Stieleria varia: one gene and its partner. The protein of the gene in region 2 binds, or shares a complex with, the protein of the main gene of each other region. Links are inferred from orthologs where the notes say so. Each region holds a gene or a part of one and is shown on either strand. Other genes may lie near its edges.

Region 1 (3,166 bases), 1.6 Mb from region 2 along the record:
GTGTTCCGACTTTCCCTGCATCTCCGCACGTACGTGCGTCGGATCGCTCAGGAAAGAAAGACTCGCTCGCAGAAACCGAATCATCGATCCGAAGTCACCCGATTTCGGGTCGCGACCATCCCGCGAACTGAATCCGCACCGGTCGAGTTTTTCGGAAGGAACCTGATCATGACTGATAACAGCACTTTGTTGACTGACTACCAAAACTTGACCATCGTCGACTTGGTCCGCGCCGCTCAAACGGGCGATCGAGACGCGTTCGGCGAATTGTTCGATCGCTACCGAGGCGGAATCGTCGCCTTGGCGATGCGTCGTGTCCGAAACGCCGATGAAGCCGAAGAGTTGGCTCAAGACGTTTTCATCCAAGCGATGCAAAAGATCGATCAGTTGCGTGTCCCCGAAGCTTTCGGTGGATGGTTGCGTCGAATCGTTCATCGCATGGCGATCAATCGCGTGACGCGAAACCGTTACGCGGTGGCGTGCGACCCGGAGACCTTGGAAGCCACTTGCTTGGCCAACGGTTCGCCCGACGGCGATGCGGAAGATCGCGAGGAAGCTGCGGCGGTTCGCGACAGCATCGATCGCTTGGGTGCGTTGGATCAACAAACGTTGACCGCGTTCTACTTGCGTGGTCGAACGTTGATCGAAATGAGCAACGAATTCGATGCTCCGATCGGAACGATCAAGCGTCGTTTGCACGTCGCTCGTAAGCGATTGGCAAAGGAAATGGACGTCCTACAAGCCGTCTGAATCTTTACTGCGTGCGGGTCAGCTTGGCCCGCACGCTGTAGGACCAGCGGTAAGTCTTGGACCCTAGAAGCGGCTCGACGGGATGCACGGAGACGAACCCTGCGTCCTGTTCGACCCGCCCGTCCTGGCCAACGCTGAATTCAAAATCGTCGGACAGACGATACCGGGTGCCAAGTGATTGCGGCGTTTCCTTGGACTTGCACGCCCAGTCAAATCGAAAACCACCTTCGATCGGCTCGACACTGACGCTCCAGTGGCTCGTTCCGGCACAGCCGACTCCCAGAACTACATCGCACTGGCCAATGCTTTCGAGCGAAAGTTGCTGCAGGGGTGGAGAACTGGGCCAAGCCTGCTGGCAGTCGCCCGGGACCGACTGCAGTACGGCTGCCGCTGCATCGACGAGGCGATGCACGAATCGGTCATCGCTCCAATCGAATTGCAGCGTCAATCGCCGCGTAAAATCTTGTAGCTGGACGGAGTCCGGTGTCACGACGGAACTCTTGGTTGACGCATTCATTCAGCCGTTACCTTGCTCTGGGTGGAAAGACCATTGAACGCAGCGAGCAAGGCCAAACCGTCGGCTTGGCTCTTCTCAGGGTGAAACTGCGTCGCGTAAAGATTGTCTTGCCAAACCATGGCGCAAAAAGGCCCCCCGTAGTCGCACCGCAGCGCCACGACGGATTCATCCGCAGGCCGAACGAAGTAGGAGTGCACAAAATAAAAGTGTGTGCCGTCGGAGACATCGGCCAGCAATGGCGAATCCGAACACTTGGTGACCGTGTTCCATCCCATGTGGGGCACCTTGTATTTCTCCGGCAATTCAAACCGAACGACTTCGCCGGGCAAGATCCCCAGACCATCGTGTGTTCCGTGCTCAAATCCTTTCTCGAACAGCAACTGTAGCCCAAGACAAATTCCCAAGAATGGCCGGTCCGTCGCCACAAAATCCTTGATCGCCGAACAGAGGTCTCGCCGCCGTAATTCCGCCATGGCATCGCCAAACGCGCCGACGCCGGGCAGGACCAGCTTCTCCGCGGATGCGATTTCGTGGGGATCCGACGAAATCCGAGCCGACCCTCCGATCCGCTCGATCCCCTTCTGCACACTGCGAAGGTTCCCCATTTGATAGTCGACGATTGTGATCATGTTGATGTACCAGCGGCGAGTGGAATGAGCCCAGACCTGCTGGCCCGGATTACGCATGGGCCGCAGCGTGAAAGCGTCCGGTTCCCGATTGTAGGGGCAAGAACCGGACGCTATCGCGTGGCGGCTGATATGCACAGCCTGCTAGAGATGACACGGAGACAAAGGTCTGAGCAGTCCGTTTGTCGAGACGTTTTATCGTGGCAACGGGTTCACCGTCCACCGGGCACACCGTCCACCGGGCAACTCTTGCCCGCCTGAGTGATCACTGTCGGCCAAACGTGACCAACCGAACCAAATCAACAACCGGCACTACAAGCCAGCGGTGATGACAAAGTCGCCAGCTTCAGTTGACTAGGCCGAATCGAACGGCGCGGACCGCGGCATCGGTCCGATCCGACGAATTCGTTTTTCGCAGAATGTTTTGCACGTGTTCCTTGACCGTTTCCACACTGATTTCCAGGGAACTGGCGATTTCTCGATTGCTCAGCCCCATCGCCACATGTCGCAACACCTGCGCTTCACGCGACGTCAGCGGAAATTCAGGTGGCAAGACCCTGGTGTCCACGGGAGCCTGCAGCGTACTGCGAATCTGATACAGCAATCCGTCAGGGTGAGGCCCGGATCGCTCGACCGCATAGCTGATTGCTCGAATGATCAACGGAGGTGGATCGGATTTCAGCACAAAATCATGAGCTCCGTTTGCACTGGCCCGCGCCACGTAGATGGGATTGTCATACGCGCTGAGCATCACAATGGGTAGAGCCGGGTAGTCAGCCCGAATCTTGACCAGCGTGGTCAACCCGTCTTCGCTGGGCATTTGGACATCTAGCAGCACGATATCCAATAGGCCGGGTTCACTCGCCAAACTCGGGATAAGCGACATCGCCTCCTGCGAATCGCCGGCTTTACCGGCAATTTGCACAGAAGTTCCCTCGAACATGTTGACCAAACCTTCTCGCACGGCCTCGTGATCGTCAACGATCAACGCTTGCAGCGGCATCCGATTCCTCTTTGTTTGCCCTTATTTTGACGCCAATTTCACCTCGCCGAAGGATGCCCCACAAAATCGGCGCGTGGCGGAAAAACGCCATATGAAAGGGAAGATTCTGTACATATGCTGACTAACGCATACCCCGCCCCCCCGAAATAGCGGCGAGATGGGTGCCGATACGCCTTCTCTTTTGCCCGCCACGCAATCGTGACCTACGTATCACTGTGCCGTTGCGTCACTGTGCCTTCACGTCACCGTCCCTTCACGTCACGGCGCCTT
Region 2 (3,060 bases):
GCGCTGAGCGGGTCGCCATCGAGTGCCTTTTGGCAAGCGAGCGAGAGTCGATCGTCGGTCGCAGCGCCACAAGGATTATTGTGCTTCATCACCGAAACAGCAGGCCGCGCGAATCCTCGAACGATATCCAGGGCCGAATCGAGATCTAGCAAGTTGTTGTACGAGAGTTCTTTGCCGCTGATCTGTCTGGCGGAAACCAAATTTGCCGAACGGACGCTCGGGTCCGCATAAACGGCAGCCCGTTGATGTGGGTTCTCGCCATAACGCAGTTGCGTTTTTCGTCGCAGAGCGAGGTGCAACGAAGAGGGAAACTCACCGGCAATCGTGTCGCCGCGCATGTAGTCGGCGATCGCCCGGTCATAGGCGGCGGTGTGATCAAACGCATCGGCAGCCAATTGTTGGCGGAACGCCAAAGTCGTTCCCCCGGCGGTATCCATCTGTTCCAGCAACTCGCCGTATTGCTCCGGGCTGGTCGCCACGGCAACGTCATTGTGATTCTTGGCGGCGGCGCGGACCAGACTCGGACCGCCGATATCGATTTGTTCGACACATTCCGCTCGGCTGACGCCGGGGCGTGAAGCGGTAGCGGCGAAGGGATACAGATTGACGATCACCAAGTCGAACGGAACGATGTCATGATCTTCGATCGCGTCCATGTGATCATCGCGGTCGCGGATGGCCAAGATTCCACCGAACACTTTGGGGTGCAGCGTTTTCACGCGACCGTCCAGCATCTCAGGAAATCCGGTGTACTCCGCCACATCCAGGACGTCGACGCCCGATTGTTCCAGGTGCTTGCGGGTTCCACCCGTGCTGTAGATGGTCACGCCATCGCGCTGCAGGCCGGCGGCCAAATCGGCAAGACCGAGTTTGTCGCTGACACTGATCAGGGCATTTCGAACCGGGACGATATTGGACACAGCTCAGGTTACTTTCGTGAATTGGGCCGAAAAACGCACAAGGATTTGCACAAGGATTTACCGCATGGTGTAATCATCCCTTAGCGGCAAGGTCAACCGGGCAGAGCTCGACTTGAGGCTCGGGAACCCTCAATCGTCCAGCCGGACGGGAACCCTCAATCGTCCAGCCGGACGGAAACCCTCAATCGTCCAGCCGGACGGAAACCCTCAATCGTCCAGCCGGACGGGGATTCCCGCATCACGCATGCATTGCTTGGTTTCCGCGATGGAGAACTGGCCGAAGTGAAAGATGCTGGCCGCCAATGCCGCGCTGGCGTGTCCTTTCAAGATTGCATCGGCGAGATGTTTAGGGTGGCCGGCACCGCCGCTGGCCACCACGGGGATCGAAACCGCCTGACTGACCGCTGCCGTCACGGGCAAGTCATAGCCGTCGCAAGTCCCGTCGGCGTCCATACTGGTCAACACGATCTCGCCCGCCCCCAGGGCTTCGACCTCCTTGGCCCACGCCACCGCTTCCAGGCCCGTGGGCGTCCGCCCGCCATTGATGTGGACTTCCCAGAATTCCTTGCCATCACGCTGAACCCGCTTGGGGTCGATGTTCACCACGATGCATTGGCTGCCAAAACGGTCCGCCGCCCGCCGAACGAAGTCCGGATCTTTGCACGCAGCTGAATTGATGGACACTTTGTCGCACCCGGCGCTGAGCAGCGAGCGAACGTCCTCAATGGTACGGACCCCACCACCAACGGTCAGCGGCATGAAAACCTGCTCCGCCGTGTGACGAACCACGTCCAGAATGATTTCGCGTTTTTCATGGCTGGCAGTGATGTCCAGAAACACCAGCTCGTCGGCGCCTTCGGCTTCATAGCGTCGGGCCACCTCAACGGGATCCCCTGCGTCACGCAGGTTCACGAAATTGGTGCCTTTGACGACCCGTCCGTCGTGTACGTCCAAACAGGGAATGACTCGAGCGGCAAGCATGCGATGGGTTCGTCAGTGATGAAGACTAAGAGCTCAGTGCCCCTCTACTGCGATACGATTTCCGCAGCAAGGGATCGACACTGTCCAAGGTAACCTGAGCCGAACAAATTCAAATGGTTCAGCAAGTGATACAAAACATAAACGCTAGAGCGTCGTTGCCAACCGTCGTTCATCGGCCAAGTTTCCTGATAGGCCTGCTCGAACTCGACCGGGCATGCTCCAAAGAGTCGGATCATCCCCCACTCGGCCTCTCGACACCCTCGGGAAACGGCGGGGTCGATCAATACCGGCTGGCCCGAATCATCACACAAGTAGTTCCCGCTCCACAAGTCGCCGTGCAGCAGTGAGGTCCCCTGCTGGCGTCCGTCCAGGATCTCGGGCATCGCGGACATGATCCGCTCACAATCGGCCTGCAATCGTCGGTCGGCTAATCCTTGATCAACGGCCCAGCGAACTTGAAATCCGATCCGTTGCTCAGCCACAAAGTGAGGCCAATTCTGCATGGCTGCATTTTTCTGCGGCGCGGAGCCGAGAAAGTTGTCTTCGTGCCAGCCGATCTGATCGCCTGATGTCGCCCGATGCAATTGGGCCAGTCGCCGACCGAACTCCTCAAAGAACCCGTTTCGCCGTTTGGAGGTTTCGATCCACGGCAACACGAGATACGCGTGGGAGCCGTGAACCAACGTGGCGAGCGGACTCGGTACGCGAATCGTGCCTGTCTGTGCCAAGGCAGTCAGCCCCGACGCCTCGCAGCGAAAGTTCTCCGCCATCGCCATCGAATTGCGTTTGACGAACAATCGCTCCCGCTCTCCGTTGTCGGATCGCTCGACCAACACCTGCCACGCTGGGCTGATGCACCCACCACCGACAGTCTGTGACTCGACCACGCGTCTGGGCGGATCGAGCTGCCCGGCAAAGCTTTCATCCAACACGGGGGATCTCTGTTGGGGTTTGCTCTTTTTCACGTAGCCGAGCCTCTCCGAGGCTCGGAATTTCGCGTCTCGGAGAGACGCAACTACGTGAAAACGCACAACTTATCGAGCGTGACGGGCTTCTTCCAATAAGCTCAGCACCTGTGGCACTACCAACGACGCGGGCAGAGAGTAGCTGACGACGCGACCCGCTCGTGCAATGTTGATTCCCACCACGTTTCCGGAGC

What was found.
Region 1: the proteins of hisF (region 2) and hisH are in contact, whole or in part, in a crystal structure (PDB 6RU0), measured with the Thermotoga maritima proteins. The link is inferred for Stieleria varia from one-to-one orthologs. Residues at the interface, in WP_004080486.1 of Thermotoga maritima: Met1, Leu2, Ala3, Arg5, Ser40, Glu41, Asp45, Glu46, Ala70, Glu71, Ile73, Asp74, Ile75, Pro76, Phe77, Asp98, Lys99, Ser122, Gln123, Glu161, Thr195, Leu196, Asn247, Arg249, Glu251; in WP_004080484.1 of Thermotoga maritima: Asn15, Arg18, Arg22, Arg117, Leu118, Pro119, His120, Met121, Gly122, Trp123, Asn124, Asn134, Gly135, Tyr136, Tyr138, Val140, Tyr158, Glu180, Lys181, Ser182, Ser183, Lys184, Ile185.

What each region holds. Positions count from the first base shown.
Region 1 is NZ_CP151726.1:7,839,138-7,842,303, forward strand. The notes cover bases 81-2,924. They hold hisH (imidazole glycerol phosphate synthase subunit HisH), read right to left. Parts: upstream 1,897-2,924; coding sequence 1,264-1,896; downstream 81-1,263. Other genes in these bases: Pla52nx_RS26375 (RNA polymerase sigma factor), read left to right, coding at 169-750; Pla52nx_RS26380 (hypothetical protein), read right to left, coding at 755-1,267; Pla52nx_RS26390 (response regulator transcription factor), read right to left, coding at 2,240-2,896. UniProt on the Escherichia coli protein: IGPS catalyzes the conversion of PRFAR and glutamine to IGP, AICAR and glutamate. The HisH subunit catalyzes the hydrolysis of glutamine to glutamate and ammonia as part of the synthesis of IGP and AICAR.
Region 2 is NZ_CP151726.1:9,488,033-9,491,092, reverse strand. The notes cover bases 15-2,752. They hold hisF (imidazole glycerol phosphate synthase subunit HisF), read right to left. Parts: upstream 1,902-2,752; coding sequence 1,128-1,901; downstream 15-1,127. Other genes in these bases: Pla52nx_RS32050 (fructosamine kinase family protein), read right to left, coding at 1,946-2,752; purH (bifunctional phosphoribosylaminoimidazolecarboxamide formyltransferase/IMP cyclohydrolase), read right to left, coding at 15-920. Outside these bases: more of purH, read right to left, coding at 1-14; more of Pla52nx_RS32050, read right to left, coding at 2,753-2,866; Pla52nx_RS32045 (trypsin-like peptidase domain-containing protein), read right to left, coding at 2,936-3,060.